DNA from 2 places in the Pseudoalteromonas sp. MMG033 genome. Region 1 is predicted to be linked to the other one. Evidence: predicted binding sites of a transcription regulator. Region 1 holds the regulator's gene; the other holds the start of a gene.

Evidence for each region. The regulator NrdR, encoded in region 1, represses ribonucleotide reductase genes. The targets are predictions, from matches to a motif close to AAACACNANATNTNGTGTTT.
Region 2: the regulator NrdR is predicted to act here: its motif matches at 4,790-4,809, upstream of nrdA (class 1a ribonucleoside-diphosphate reductase subunit alpha).

What each region holds. Positions count from the first base shown of each region.
Region 1 is NZ_CM170070.1:147,314-155,227, forward strand. It holds gene AC2CZC_RS00590 (phosphatidylglycerophosphatase A family protein) at 1-48, opposite strand, end outside; gene thiL (thiamine-phosphate kinase) at 57-1,022, opposite strand; gene nusB (transcription antitermination factor NusB) at 1,067-1,477, opposite strand; gene ribH (6,7-dimethyl-8-ribityllumazine synthase) at 1,489-1,953, opposite strand; gene ribBA (bifunctional 3,4-dihydroxy-2-butanone-4-phosphate synthase/GTP cyclohydrolase II) at 2,069-3,181, opposite strand; gene AC2CZC_RS00615 (riboflavin synthase) at 3,217-3,873, opposite strand; gene ribD (bifunctional diaminohydroxyphosphoribosylaminopyrimidine deaminase/5-amino-6-(5-phosphoribosylamino)uracil reductase RibD) at 3,882-4,997, opposite strand; gene nrdR (transcriptional regulator NrdR) at 4,997-5,446, opposite strand; gene glyA (serine hydroxymethyltransferase) at 5,607-6,863, opposite strand; gene thrC (threonine synthase) at 7,118-7,914, opposite strand, start outside.
Region 2 is NZ_CM170070.1:4,267,275-4,275,188, reverse strand. It holds gene egtB (ergothioneine biosynthesis protein EgtB) at 1-466, shown strand, start outside; gene AC2CZC_RS18625 (L-histidine N(alpha)-methyltransferase) at 463-1,461, shown strand; gene AC2CZC_RS18620 (PhzF family phenazine biosynthesis protein) at 1,584-2,375, shown strand; gene nrdA (class 1a ribonucleoside-diphosphate reductase subunit alpha) at 2,461-4,746, opposite strand; gene AC2CZC_RS18610 (HAD family hydrolase) at 5,080-5,727, opposite strand; gene ubiG (bifunctional 2-polyprenyl-6-hydroxyphenol methylase/3-demethylubiquinol 3-O-methyltransferase UbiG) at 5,724-6,434, opposite strand; gene gyrA (DNA topoisomerase (ATP-hydrolyzing) subunit A) at 6,616-7,914, shown strand, end outside.

The DNA.
Region 1 (7,914 bases):
AAACAATTGGTGTGGGCGTTTGAGGTTGAATTTTAACGACTTATCCAAGCTCGCTCCTAATTAAAGTGTTCATAGCCAGCTTGCTCTGAGATAGAGTATTTCTCGCCATCTTTATAAAGTTCTACAACGCCTGCTGTGTTTGTGATCTGTCCAATACAGATTGCCTGGACGCCATACTGGACTAGCCTCGCTTCAACAGCACTTCTATTATTATCATTAACAGTAAACAGTAGTTGATAGTCATCGCCATAAGACAAACTCAGCATTTCTCGAAGATTTTCGTTATCTAGTGCACGTAAATCATCAGAAATAGGGACTTTGTTTACATCAACTTCTGCACCTACCATTGAGCGGTCAACAATATGCTGGAGATCCGCAAGTAAGCCATCAGAGATATCGATACAAGAAGTTGCAAGGCCTCTCAAAACCTGTCCAGCAGCAACATGAGGCTTTGGATAGTGCAATTTTTCGGTGACACGCTTTTCTTGGTCTGGATTTAATGCAATACCGCGCTTGCGAGATTCAATCGCCAAAGCCGCATCACCAACAGGACCTGTAATATAGATCCAATCACCCACATTTGCGCCCGATCGCGTCAAGGCTTTGCCTTTGGGCACGATACCTTTAGCACAAATGGTAATAGTCAGCGGACCTTGTGTTGTGTCACCACCAATCAACTGTACATTATAATATTCGGCAATTTCATGCAGGCCCTCAGTAAACTCCTCAAGCCATGCCATATCAACTGCAGGTAGTGTTAAACCAATGGAGATCCAAGTGGGTTCAGCGCCCATGGCTGCCAAATCACTTAAGTTAACTGCTAGAACACGATGTCCTAATGCCCTTGCGGGAATATCAGGAAAGAAGTGCACACCCTCTACTAAGGTGTCTGTAGTAACTGCAAGTTGACAATTTTCAGGAATATCAACTACAGCACAATCATCACCGATCCCAACGGCAACATCACGGCGAGTTATGCCTCTGCCTTTGAAGTAATGATTAATTAACTCAAATTCCTTCATACATTAAAAAAGCCGGCCAACGCCGGCTCTCCTCATGATTCTGATTACTTGCGGATTTTCTTAACTGCTTTGTCCAACACGCCATTCACGAATTTATGGCTGTCTTCTGCACCAAACATTTTGGCCAGTTCAATCCCTTCGTTGATAGCCACTTTATATGGCACATCTTCACGGAACTTAAGCTCATACGCGCTTACGCGTAAAGTCGCTAATTCAACCATGTCTAAATCGTCAAATGGACGAGATAAATGAGGCTGAATCGCTTCATCCAACTGTTTATGGTTTACTGCAACACCACGTGCTAAATCTTTGAAGTATTCCACATCGACTTTCGATACGTCGTTCTCAATTAGCATTTGCTGCTCAATATCAGCAATTGGGTTGCCACTTAACTGCCATGAGTAGACAGCTTGCAATGCAAGCACACGCGCTTTACGTCTAGCTGCTGGTTTCACTTAGATTCCTCTTAAATTTGCTCAAGTACGTTAACCATTTCTAGTGCACCAAGTGCAGCTTCGCCACCCTTGTTACCCATTTTAGTTCCCGCACGTTCAATAGCTTGCTCAATACTTTCTGTCGTCAATACACCAAAAGCAACTGGAATATCGTAATCTAATGAAACGCAGGCTAGTCCTTTATTTGATTCGTTAGCAACCAAATCAAAGTGTGGCGTACCGCCACGGATAATAACGCCTAGTGCGATAATAGCATCATGCTCTTTTTTCATTGCAACACGTTTAGCTGCAAGAGGTAACTCAACTGCACCTGGTACATAAACCACTGTGATGTCTTCATCTTTCACGCCACCTGTGCGCTTAAGCTCATCTACTGCACCTTCTAATAAGCTGCTGCCGATGAAATCGTTAAAACGAGAAATGACAATGGCAAATTTTTTACCTGGTGCGAACTTGTTACCTTCAATTATTTTCATTAGATGATTCCTGATCAGTATTAGCAATAGCCAAATTGACGCGCATAATAGCACATCTTAAAGAAAAACACCTACTGTCCAACCAGACAGTAGGTGTAAAAAGTGAAGAGCGCGACTATTTCGGCTCTACGTAATCGACAACTTCTAAGTGGAAGCCAGAAAGTGCATGATATTTCTTCGGCAAACTCATCAGACGCATTTTCTGAATGCCCAAATCTGCCAAAATCTGAGAACCTACGCCAACTGTGCGAGATGTACCTTGAAACTTGCGGTAGTTGATTTTCTCGCCTTGATCTTCAGCAGCAAAGGCTTTAACCAATTGCTCTAAGTCTTCAGTCTGTTCATTTTTACCAAGAATGACCAATGCGCCTTCATGCTCTGCGATGTATTCCATTGCACCATGTAAAGTCCAGCTGCGATCTGCACTTCTATCAGATAGGAGAATATCATTGAATGTGCTTTGTAAATGAACACGTACTAGTGTCGCCTCATCTTCTTTAACTTCGCCTTTAAGCAACACGTAATGCAGCTGATTATCAATGGTATCTTTGTAGGTAACTAGGTCAAATTCACCGTACTCTGTAGGCAGCTTACACTGAGCCACTTTTTCGATTGTGGTTTCATTCAGGTTACGGTATTCGATTAAATCAGCAATGGTGCCGATTTTAATATTATGTTCTTTTGCAAACACTTCCAGCTCTGGTCGCCTTGCCATAGTGCCGTCTGGGTTCAAAATTTCAACAATTACTGACGACGGTTCTAGTCCAGCCAGACGTGCTAAATCACAGCCCGCTTCCGTGTGCCCTGCACGCGTTAAAACACCACCAGGTTGCGCCATAATAGGGAAGATATGGCCAGGCTGAACGATATCTTCTGGAACAGCGCCTTTAGCAACAGCCGCTTGTACTGTACGGGCTCTATCCGCAGCAGAAATACCTGTTGTCACCCCTTTAGCCGCTTCAATCGACATCGTAAAATTAGTAGAAAACTGCGCGCCGTTGTTTCGCACCATAAGTGGCAGGTCGAGTTGTTGACATCTTTCTTGTGTCATCGTTAGGCAAATCAAACCTCGGCCATAGGTCGCCATAAAGTTAATCGCTTCAGGCGTAATATGTTCTGCAGCGATGATCAGGTCACCTTCATTTTCTCGATCTTCATCGTCCATCAAAATAACCATTTTACCGGCTTTAATGTCTTCGATGATTTCTTTTGCGCTGTTTAAGCTCATAGTTTTCCCATTAATTACTTTGTTTGAATGGCCAATTACTTAATAAAGCCAGCTTGTGCCAACAAACTGGTTGTGAGAGTCGATTCACTTGAAGTCGTTTGAGTACCTTGAATTAAACGCTCCAAGTATCTAGCAATTTGATCAACTTCGAGATTCACCACAGTACCGACTTTAAAATCCGCTATTGTCGTTTCTTGTGCTGTGTGTGGCACTATGGTGAGTTTAAATTTATTACCTTCAACAGCGTTGACTGTCAGGCTTATCCCGTCGATAGCAACAGAGCCTTTATAAGGAATATATTTTATCAGACTATCAGGTGCCGATAGCCAATAATCCGTGGCGCGAGCATTTGCTTCAACTGCCACAATGGTTGCAACGCCATCAACATGGCCAGACACTAAATGCCCGCCAAGACGCGAAATCGGCTGCAACGCTTTCTCCAAATTGACCTTTTGTCCAACTTGATAGTCGCCAAAACGTGTAAGCGACAAGGTTTCATTTGATACGTCCGCTTTGAAGCCATTACTGTATTTTTCAACTACGGTCAGGCAAACACCATTAGTGGCGATGCTATCGCCGAGCGCCACGTCAGTCATATCTAAATTTTGAGATTGCACTTTTACACTCAAATCACCTTGCTTCAAGGTAAGTTCAGTGAGTGTGCCCGTTGCTTCAATGATACCTGTAAACATATGTACTCTTATTTAGTGGTCGCACTTATGCGAATGTCTGTGCCAACTTGGACACACTCTGTAATTTTAACTTCTGGTATTTGGGCCATCTCTGTCAAAACAGAACTTTTAAATAGTCCCCTGCCACCTTCACCGATAATTTTTGGCGCCATATAGATGATATATTCATCAATTAACTTTTGCTCGTGCATTGCACCGCATAAAGTTGCGCCGGCTTCGAGCCATATTTGATTAATATTTTGCGTCGCCAAGTAGTCAATTACAGCATGTAAATCTAGCTTACCTTCGGTTTCAGGTAAGCATACTTGCTCTACAAAATGAGGCCATTGATGCTGTTTATCAAGCTTGGTACGTAAAATAATAATTTTAGATTCTTGGCTAAATAAGCCTAGGTTAGGATGTAAGCGATTTTGGCTATCGATTATCACACGAATTGGTTGACGCAATTGCGCTAGGTTATCCACCAATTCAAAGTCTTTAAATTCACTGGCGCGCACATTGAGTTTGGCATCATCGACCAATACCGTGTCAGCACCTGACAAAACAGCACAGCTTTGTGCTCTAAAGCTCTGTACATCTTGTCTTGCGATAGGTCCGGTGATCCACTTACTTTGGCCATTTTGTAGCGCCGTTTTGCCATCTAAACTTGCGGCGAGTTTTGCGATTACATAAGGCTTTCCAGTTTCCATTTTTTTCAGAAAGCCTTTATTTAAGGCACGCGCTTCTTGCTCCAGTAAGCCAAATGCAGTTTCTATTCCCGCTTGCTCTAACATTTTTATGCCATTGCCAGCCACTTGCGGATTTGGGTCAACCATGGCGCAAATCACTTTTTTCACGCCCGCATCAATTAACCCTTTAGCACAAGGCGGAGTTCGGCCATAGTGACTACAGGGTTCTAGAGTCACATACGCTGTAGCACCTTGTGTCTTCCCTTCTGCTTCTCTTAAAGCATGCACCTCGGCATGAGGGCCACCAGCCTGAATGTGAAAGCCTTGCCCTATTATTTTTTCGTTCTTAACAAGGACACAGCCAACGTTTGGGTTTGGCGTTGTGGTGTACTGACCCTGCTTAGCAAGTTCAATGGCCAGTGCCATATACTCATGATCAGCTTGTGTAAAATGCATCAGTCTCCCAACCTCGCGATTTCCTCACCAAACTCTTTGATGTCTTCAAAACTGCGATACACTGACGCAAAACGAACATAAGCGACTTTGTCGAGCTTTTTCAGGGCTTCCATAATGCATTCGCCGATCATTTTGCTGTTAACTTCTCTTTCTCCGGTTGCACGGATCTCAGATTTGATTTGATGTACGACTTCTTCAATTTGCTCAGTACTGACTGGGCGCTTTTCTAATGCGCGATGTAAACCATTTAACAATTTATCTTCATTGAAAGGCTCCCGTGTGCCATCTTGCTTAATCACTCGGGGCATTAATAATTCCGCACCTTCAAACGTCGTAAAGCGCTCATGACAAACTATACATTCACGGCGGCGTCTTACTTGGTGCCCAGACGCCACCAAGCGCGAATCAATCACTTTAGTATCTTTTGCCGTACAAAAAGGACAATGCATAAATTCTCACTGTTGGGTAGTATTTGTAATGCGGCGTATAAATATGCTCAGTCTCTGCTTAATAGGTGCCTTTGTTTAGCACACAGAGCGAATAGATAATAAAAAGGCCGCATAAATGCGGCCTTTATAATATCAAAAATAACGCAAATTGTGACTCTAATTATGCGTAAACAGGTAATTTAGCACAGATGGCTTTTACCTTTTCTTTTACTTGTGCCTGTACTGATTCATCATTGATGTTGTCTAATACATCACAGATCCAACCTGCTAACTCACCAGCTTCAGCTTCTTTAAAGCCACGACGAGTGATAGCCGGAGAACCAATACGAAGACCAGATGTCACAAATGGTGAGCGAGGGTCATTTGGTACAGAGTTTTTATTTACTGTAATGTTTGCACGGCCCAGTGCAGCATCAGCGTCTTTACCAGTGATGTCTTTATCGATAAGGTCAAGTAGGAATAGGTGGTTATCTGTTTTACCAGAAACAACTTTATAACCACGCTCTTGAAGAACAGCAACCATCGCTTGCGCATTCTTAACAACTTGTGTTTGGTAAGTTTTGAATTCAGGCTCTAATGCTTCTTTAAATGCAACCGCTTTTGCCGCGATTACGTGACATAAAGGACCACCTTGACCACCAGGGAATACTGCACTGTTTAGCTTTTTGTAAACATCTTCGTCACCACATGCAGAAACAATCAAACCACCGCGAGGGCCAGCCAATGTTTTGTGCGTTGTTGTAGTCACAACGTGTGCGTGAGGTACAGGGTTAGGGTAAACACCAGCAGCTACAAGACCAGCAACGTGTGCCATGTCTACAAGTAAATATGCGCCAACTTTGTCTGCAATTTCGCGGAATTTAGCCCAATCAACAATACCAGAGTAGGCAGAGAAACCACCGATGATCATTTTTGGTTTGTGCTCAAGTGCTAACGCTTCTACTTGTGCGTAGTCAATTTCGCCAGTCTCTTCGTTTAGGCCATACTGGATTGCATTGTATGTTTTACCTGAGAAGTTTACGTGAGAACCGTGCGTTAAGTGACCACCGTGAGCAAGGCTCATACCTAATACAGTGTCATGTGGCTGAAGCAGCGCTTGAAAAACAGCAGCATTTGCTTGAGAGCCAGCATGCGGCTGAACGTTTGCATAGTCTGCACCAAATAGTTCACATGCACGGTCAATTGCCAGCTGCTCAACCACATCTACGTGCTCACAACCACCGTAATAACGCTTACCAGGGTAACCTTCTGCGTACTTATTTGTAAGTTGTGACCCTTGAGCCTCTAAAACACGCGGGCTACAGTAGTTTTCAGATGCGATTAGCTCAATGTGCTCTTCTTGACGAGTCGTTTCAGACTGGATCGCGTTAAATAATTCAGGGTCAAAATCTGCAATATTCATGTTACGTTCTAACATGGTTTCTCCTAGGTGCACGTATGATTAAATTTACCGAATGCAATTGTACGCAATTTACATCCAATTGCCTACGAAATCTGCGTGGCTCTATTTAAGCAAGGATTGAATTTATTTCACAGTGTTTCGGGGATGATATTTTTTTATTTAAATATAAAAAATATTTATGTGGATTAGAACATTCATTAAAAAATAAAATGTGCATACATTCACCCTTTGTTGATTTATGTATGCACAGATCAATGTAGTACGTACGTTTACGACCCTAGCTTTTCAAACAAGCGTGACTTAAGTGCACCATAATCAGCGTAGATAACCTCTGCTAAACACGGCTTAGCTAAAGCTTCTGCAAGCACTTGTGGCATATCAAGTTGTTGTTCTAACACACCTTCAACAGAGTCTTTAAATTTAGCCGGGTGTGCTGTGGCCAAAAATATCCCTGTTTCATTATCGGATTTATTAATCTGCAAACCTTCATAAGCGATCGCGGTATGTGGTTCTGCAACATAGCCAAGCTTGTTGATGTGCTTCATCACTTCTTTAGTACGAGATTCACCCACCGAACATGAATAAAAATCATCTTTGTTGAATATTGCTGCGTTAAGCATGCTTTCAACACGAGGCCAGTTATTAGGTTTACTCACATCCATCGCATTAGATAGCGACTCTAAAGTCACATTGGGAGACCAATTTCCTGTTTCAATATAACGCGGTACAGTGTCATTTTGATTTGTCGTCGCACTAAGTTTATTGACAGGCAATCCAATTGCCGCCGCTATCATCGCAGCACACACATTACCGAAATTTCCACTGGGCACAGAGATGTGTAATTGCTGACGTTGAGGCTCAGGTAATTGTGCAACTGCTTCAAAGTAATAACACACTTGAGCTAACAAACGACTGATATTGATTGAGTTTGCTGAATTTAACCCGAGCTTAGACTTTACTTCCTCATCCAAAAACGCCTGTTTTACCAGCGCTTGACAGTCATCAAAGCTCCCTTCTACCGCATAGCAATGAATGTTTTTACCCAGCGTTGTGAATAATTTTTGTT
Region 2 (7,914 bases), 840 kb from region 1:
GTTTGAGTTTACACTACATGGTTTGATGCCATTAGACCTCAATCTTCCTGTCACACATATAAGCTACTTTGAAGCAGACGCGTTTGCTAACTGGAAAGGCTTAAGGTTACCGACAGAGCATGAGCTGGAGGTTTATTTGTCAGCAAGCTCAGCTGTTGAGGTGATTCCAGATATCAATAAACGAAATGACAATCTGGCAAGCATTTTTCACCCTGTAGCGAGTGGCGTGCCTTTTGGGCAAGTTTGGTGTTGGACTAAAAGCCATTATTCTGGCTATCCTGGTTACAAGCCATATCAGGGCATGCTTAACGAATACAATGGCAAGTTTATGTGCAACCAGTTTGTTTTGAGGGGCGGGTGTGTGGCCACACCCAGAGATCATTATCGCCACAGTTATCGCAACTTTTATCAACCACATCAGCGCTGGATGTTTTCTGGCATCAGGCTAGCAAAGGATATTGAATGACACACTTTAGATTACTTACACAAGACACACACGGTGAAAATACACAAGATGACCAGCTAGCCATTGACGTATTGACTGGGTTAAGTGCGCCTTCGAAGCACTTGTCTGCAAAGTACTTTTATGATGATACGGGAAGTGAAATTTTCCAAAAAATTACTCAGCATCAAGATTATTATTTGACCGCGAAAGAAGTGGAAATCATCACTAATATAAATAAACAATTAGCTGATGTGATTGATGAGCAAGAAATTGACATTATTGAATTAGGCGTTGGGGATGGACATAAAAGTCAGTTAATTATTGATGGCTTTTTGAAAAGTGGCTGCAAAGTAAACTTTTACCCAATCGATATTTCAGAAAAAGCCATGTTCATGCTACAAGAAAATATTGTGCCCAATGATAACCTGGTAATTCATGGTGTTGTAGCCGAGTACTTTGATGGGTTAAAGCTCGTCAGGGGTCAGTCTACAAATAGACAGTTGGTTTTATTTTTAGGCTCTAACATTGGCAATTTTAATCGCGAGCAAAGCCTTGGATTTCTCAGAAAGATGTGGGCGAGTCTTAAAGCGGATGACTTTATATTCATTGGTTTTGATTTAAAGAAAGACGTCAAGAAACTCACTGCAGCGTATAACGACGAAGATGGCTTAACTGCAAAGTTTAATCTCAATTTGTTGAGTCGAATAAACAAAGAGTTAGGCGCGAATTTTGAACTAGATAAATTCCAGCATTTTGGCGTTTACAATCCAGTATTAGGCGCCATGGAAAGCTATGTACTTTCGACTGAAAAGCAAGAGGTGTATATCTCAGCGCTGCAAAGAGCGTTTAAATTTGATGCATATGAAGCAGTTCATTTCGAGTATTCTTATAAGTTTTCAACAAATGATATTGAGAGATTGTCTCAACAAAGTGGTTTTCATGTGGTTAAGCATTTCACTGATAGTAATAAATATTTTGTAGACTCCTTATGGCAAGTCGTCAAAGAAGAGCGTTAATAACCTTTCACTGTAGAGGTATTTGATTCCAAGGTAGTGTTTGTAACATTGTGCTTATGCGCCTTTGGTGCATCTATAGCTAAGCATGAAGATAAATACAATCATGAGTAAGATTTTTTGATATGAAGATGTACGGTGTTCGGCGAGTATTTTGCTCGGAGCATTACCTTGGCAACCTTGCCGACGTGAATTTATGTGATGAACTCAATGAGTTTCACGATACGCATGGCCTTCAAAAAATCGCCAGTCATAATAAAGTCGCTGCTACTGCTTTTTTGGTTAAGTATGCCGACAGCAGGTATGGTATCCGATGGTTTTCACCATACGGCGAAATTCAATTTTGTGGTCATGCAACCCTTGCTGCGGCTGATGTACTAACATCCATCTTCACCTTTGTTGGGAAAGAAATCACTTTTGAATCGTCGAATCAGACAATAAATGTTTCTCATCAAGGGGGTGAGCTTTTTGTTATGTGCTTGCCGCAAGCGAGTCTTGAAATAACAACGGACTTTGATCATATATTTCCGGTGTTTAACCAAGTGCTGAGTAATATTAAGCACACAGATCCTAATGACGGGTATTTCGTTGCACAAGCAGCAAATAAGCAAGATTTGATTGAGTTAGATTTCAATGCCAAGGGATACATCAACTGCACTCGTCGGGCGTTGCTAGTGACCACAAATCCTAGCTTAGGTAGTGATGGTTTTTATTTCAGATACTTTGCACCTCAATATGGTAGCAAAGAAGATCAAGCGACAGGATCGGCGGCTCCGTTGCTGGCTTCGTATTGGCAGATACCAGCCAACAGAATATTTAATTGCCATCAGTTGTCTGTAGGTGGTGGATATTATCAAATTTATAAAACCGCACAGCAAGTTTGCGTGATAGCAAAAGTGCTCAAGCTAGATGACTAAATTTTATAGTACATGATTGAATAATTGAATTGTGTGTACGAAAAAGCCCAGCATATGCTGGGCTTTTTGATTCTTGACTGGCTTGTTAAATCTTACAAGCGCCGCCTTCACAGCCGTCATCTTCAGGCTCTGGTTTTAATTCGTCCTGCGCATCAGCAGCACCATCACGTGTGTTATGGTAGTAAAGCGTCTTAACACCCAGCTTGTATGCTGTTAGTAAGTCTTTTAACAACAACTTCATTGGTACTTTACCGCCTTCAAACTTAGTTGGGTCGTAGTTTGTATTTGCAGAGATTGTTTGGTCGACAAACTTCTGCATGATACCAACTAGGCCTAAATAACCATCGTTAGAAGGGATGTCCCACAGTAGTTCGTACTGATCTTTAAGTTTCTCATACTCAGGCACAACTTGCTTTAGGATACCGTCTTTACTTGCCTTAACACTGATATGCCCGCGAGGCGGTTCAATACCATTTGTCGCGTTTGAGATCTGCGATGAAGTTTCAGAAGGCATTAGCGCTGATAATGTTGAGTTTCTCATGCCATGCTCTTGAACACTTGCTCTTAGCGCGTCCCAGTCAAGGTGAAGTGGCTCGTCACAGATTGCATCGATGTCTTTTTTATAAGTATCGATAGGCATAATACCTTGTGAGTATGTTGTCTCGTTAAACTTAGGACATGCACCGCGTTCTTTTGCAAGTTCGTTAGATGCTTTCATCAAGTAGTATTGAATTGCTTCAAACGTTTTATGCGTTAGGCCATTCGCGCTGCCGTCTGAGTACTTCTTACCATTCTTAGCTAGGTAGTAAGCAAAGTTAATGACACCTATACCCAGAGTACGACGTCCCATTGTCGCTGTGTGTGCTGCTGGTACTGGGTAATCTTGGAAATCTAGTAGATTATCAAGTGCACGCACTGCTAGCTCTGCTAGTTCTTCAAGCTCAGATAAATCTTCGATAGCACCTAAGTTGAATGCAGACAGTGTACATAGTGCAATTTCACCTTCAGCGTCATTGACGTTGTTCAACGGCTTAGTTGGCAGCGCAATTTCTAAACATAAGTTAGATTGACGGATAGGAGCTACTTTTGAGTCAAATGGACTGTGTGTATTACAGTGGTCAACGTTCTGTAAGTAAATACGACCTGTGCTAGCACGCTCTTGAGCAAACATTGAGAACAGCTCAATCGCTTTGATACGTTTCTTACGAATAGACTCGTCTTGCTCGTACTTTAAGTACAATTCTTCGAAAAGTTCCTGATCTTCAAAAAATGCATCGTATAGCCCTGGTGTGTCTGATGGGCTAAATAGGGTAATATAGTCATCTTTTAGTAAACGCGCATACATTGTTTTATTGAACTGTACGCCGTAGTCAAGGTGACGAACACGGTTTTCTTCTACACCACGGTTATTTTTTAGAACCAGTAAGTTTTCAACTTCTAAGTGCCAAAGTGGGTAGAATAAAGTTGCAGCACCGCCACGCACACCACCTTGTGAGCAGCTTTTCACAGCTGTTTGGAAGTGTTTGTAGAATGGAATACAACCAGTATGGAATGCTTCACCATTGCGGATTGGGCTACCAAGTGCACGAATACGTCCTGCGTTTACACCGATACCGGCACGTTGACTCACATATTTAACAATCGCTGAAGAAGAAGCATTGATTGAGTCTAGGCTATCATCACACTCAATAAGGACACATGAGCTGAACTGACGTGTCGGTGTACGAACACCGGCCATGATAGGCGTTGGTAGTGAGATTTTGAATTGTGACACAGCGTCATAGAAACGCTTGATGTAATCTAAACGTGTTTCTTTGTCATAATCAGCAAATAGGCTTGCCGCTACTAATATATATAAGAACTGCGCGCTCTCATAAATCTCACCAGTTACACGGTTTTGAACTAAATATTTACCTTCTAACTGCTTGACCGCCGCGTAGCTGAAAGTCATATCGCGACTGTGGTCAAGATAGTCATTTAATTCATTTAACTCTTCACGAGTGTAATCTTTCAATAGGTGCTCGTCGTAACGCTTGTCGTCTACGAGCTTTGCAACATGATCATATAAGTGCGGAGGCTCAAACTGGCCATATGCTTTTTTTCTTAAATGGAACACTGCAAGACGTGCTGCAAGATATTGATAATCAGGCGTGTCTTTAGAGATTAGATCTGCAGCTGCTTTGATGATTGTTTCATGTATATCTTCAGTACGGATCCCATCGTAAAACTGGATATGAGACTTTAATTCCACTTGAGAGACTGACACATTGTCTAAGCCTTCGGCTGCCCAAGTAATAACACGATGGATTTTATCTAAATCAAGCGGTTCTTTACGACCGTTTCTTTTACTGACAGATAATTGTTGGTTCATAAGCTATGCCCGTATTCCCAAATTCTTATATTGGTTAGGAAATCACCACTAGATATGGTGCCTATTTGAAAGTGCATCACAAGATAGTGTGGTTGATACTATTTTGCAAGAGAACAACTTCACTCAAATTGTGGATAACATTGGGATAAATAAATCGCGTTAGTAGTTACTAACCTTCTGCTATCCGCTCAGCCTGAGTGCGTAAAAAAATCAACTTCAGTTCATTAATTTTTGCCTTTTTTTAGCAAAAAAACTGAATGATTTTTTTCTGTTCAATTATTTACTCAATTAAGTGTAAGACACTATATGTAGTGTCTCAAATTATAATTTTCACTATATGTGCGAAATAAGCTCAATCGGATGGTTTGCATTTACCTCTGCTTGCCATGATAGCGCTTCATCTAATGAGGGAATAAAGCCCCACAGTGCAGCAACCGAGCGCATTTGTGCTGCTTTGGCTGCCTGTATATCTCGCTCTGCATCACCGACATATAAAGTTTGCAAAGCAGAAACACCCAACTTTTCGGCTGCGAGTAAAAGTGGTGCAGGGTGGGGTTTCGCTACATCAAGGGTATCTCCGCATACGACGACTTCAATACTTTTTAATGTATTGATTTGTTTTAAAAGCGGGAAAGTTAAAAACTCAGGTTTGTTGGTAACTATACCGACAGCGATCCCCTTATCATGCAAAGATTGCAACATGTTATCGATCCCATCAAAACAATGGCTGTGGATAGCAATATTACTTTCATAATAGTCTAAAACCTGCTGCCTCAAGGTCGCTAAGTCGTAGTTGATTAATTTGTCCTTAAAGCCAACTTCAAGCAGGGCTTTGACGCCATTGGAAATGGCGGGACTGTACTCACTTTTTGAAAGTGTGGGTAACCCATGCTCTATAAGAACATGGTTTAACGCGGCACCCAAATCGTCACTGGTATCAAGTAAAGTGCCGTCTAAATCAAATAAAACGGCTTGTATCATGCTAGTTTCTCGAAGTGAAGTAGGTAATTGACACTAACATCGTCTGTTAGAGTAAACGTTTTAGTGAACGGGTTGTAGCTAATTCCTGCTGATGCACGTACTTTTAAACCATGCTGTTCAGCCCAACCAATTAAAGTCGAAGGGCGGATGAACTTGTTATGATCGTGTGTGCCTTCAGGCACCATTTTTAAAAGTTTCTCTGCGGCAACAACAGCTAATAAATACGCTTTATGTGTTTTATTTAGAGTAGAAAAAAATACGCTGGCTCCGGGCTTAGCAGCTTTTGCAACGGCAGCAATGATTGCAGCAGGGTCGGGCACATGTTCTAACATTTCCATGCAAGTGACCACATCAAACTGCTCAGGGTGCTCGTCAGCGAAAACTTCAGCGGGTATTTTTTGATAATCTACGCTGATTCCGCTTTCAAGGCTGTGAAGTTTAGCGACATTTAAAGGCTCTTGGCCCATATCAATGCCTGTTGCTTCTGCGCCAAGCTTAGCCATACTTTCAGTTAAGATCCCGCCGCCACATCCAACATCAAGTACTTTCTTCGAGAATAAGCCTGCACTTTTATCGTTGATGAAGTCCAACCTTAATGGGTTGATATCATGTAGCGGTTTAAATTCTCCTTCTGTATCCCACCATCTTTCAGCGATTTCTTCGAATTTTGCGATTTCTTGGTGGTCTACATTTTGATGTTCGGTCATAAAAAGCTTCCTCGTTTATCTGGGCGCATTGTATTGGCTATTTATAAAAATACCAGACATTTTACGACTGCAAATTGAATTTACCTGTGTTACTATCGGCAGCCGAATAAATAATAACTTAACCCTTTGTTGCTATTAGTGTGACACAAAAGGGCAAGACTCTGAAGGAAAGTGGTATCAAATGACTGATCTCGCCAATGAAATCCTCCCGGTCAATATTGAAGATGAATTGAAAAATTCATACCTTGATTACGCTATGAGCGTAATCGTAGGGCGTGCATTGCCAGACGTACGTGACGGACTGAAGCCAGTTCACCGTCGTGTACTTTTCGCAATGAACGAGCTACGAAATGACTGGAATAAACCTTATAAAAAATCAGCTCGTGTAGTCGGTGACGTCATCGGTAAATACCACCCTCATGGTGATAGTGCAGTATACGATACAATCGTACGTATGGCTCAGCCATTCTCTTTACGTTACATGTTGGTTGATGGCCAAGGTAACTTCGGTTCTGTCGATGGTGACTCCGCAGCGGCAATGCGTTATACCGAAGTGCGTATGGCAAAGATGTCTCATGAACTTCTCGCTGACCTTGACAAAGAGACTGTCGACTACGTACCTAACTATGATGGCACAGAGCAGATCCCTGACGTGCTACCAACTAAAGTGCCAAATTTATTAGTGAATGGTTCTTCAGGTATCGCAGTTGGTATGGCGACAAACATCCCGCCACATAACCTAACTGAAGTGATCAATGGTTGCTTGGCAATTATTCAAAACCCTGACATCACCATTGAAGAGCTAATGGAATATATTCCAGGCCCTGATTTCCCAACTGCGGCAATCATCAGTGGTAAAAAAGGCATCGAACAAGCCTATAAAACTGGTCGTGGTAAAGTATATATCCGTGCTCGTGCAGAGATTGAAACTGACGAGAAAACGGGCAAAGAAACGATTATTGTTCATGAGATCCCTTACCAGGTTAACAAAGCGCGTCTTATCGAAAAAATTGCTGAATTAGTAAAAGATAAGAAAGTGGAAGGTATCAGTGCATTACGCGATGAGTCTGACAAAGACGGTATGCGTATTGTTATTGAAATTAAGCGTGGTGAAGTAGGCGAGGTTGTTCTTAATAACCTGTATGCTCAGACACAGCTACAAACCGTGTTTGGTATGAACATGGTTGCGCTTGATAACAATCAACCTAAGTGTTTCAACTTAAAAGAAATGCTAGAAGCGTTTGTTATTCACCGTCGCGAAGTGGTCACACGTCGTACAGTTTACGATTTACGCAAGGCTAGAGACAGAGCACATACGCTTGAAGGTCTTGCTATTGCACTGGCAAACATTGACCCAATTATTGAGCTAATTCGTAAGTCACCAACACCATCTGAAGCGAAAGCGGCATTAACCGCGCGTGCATGGGAGCTTGGTTCTGTTGCACCTATGCTTGAGCGTGCAGGTGAGCAAAATGTTGCA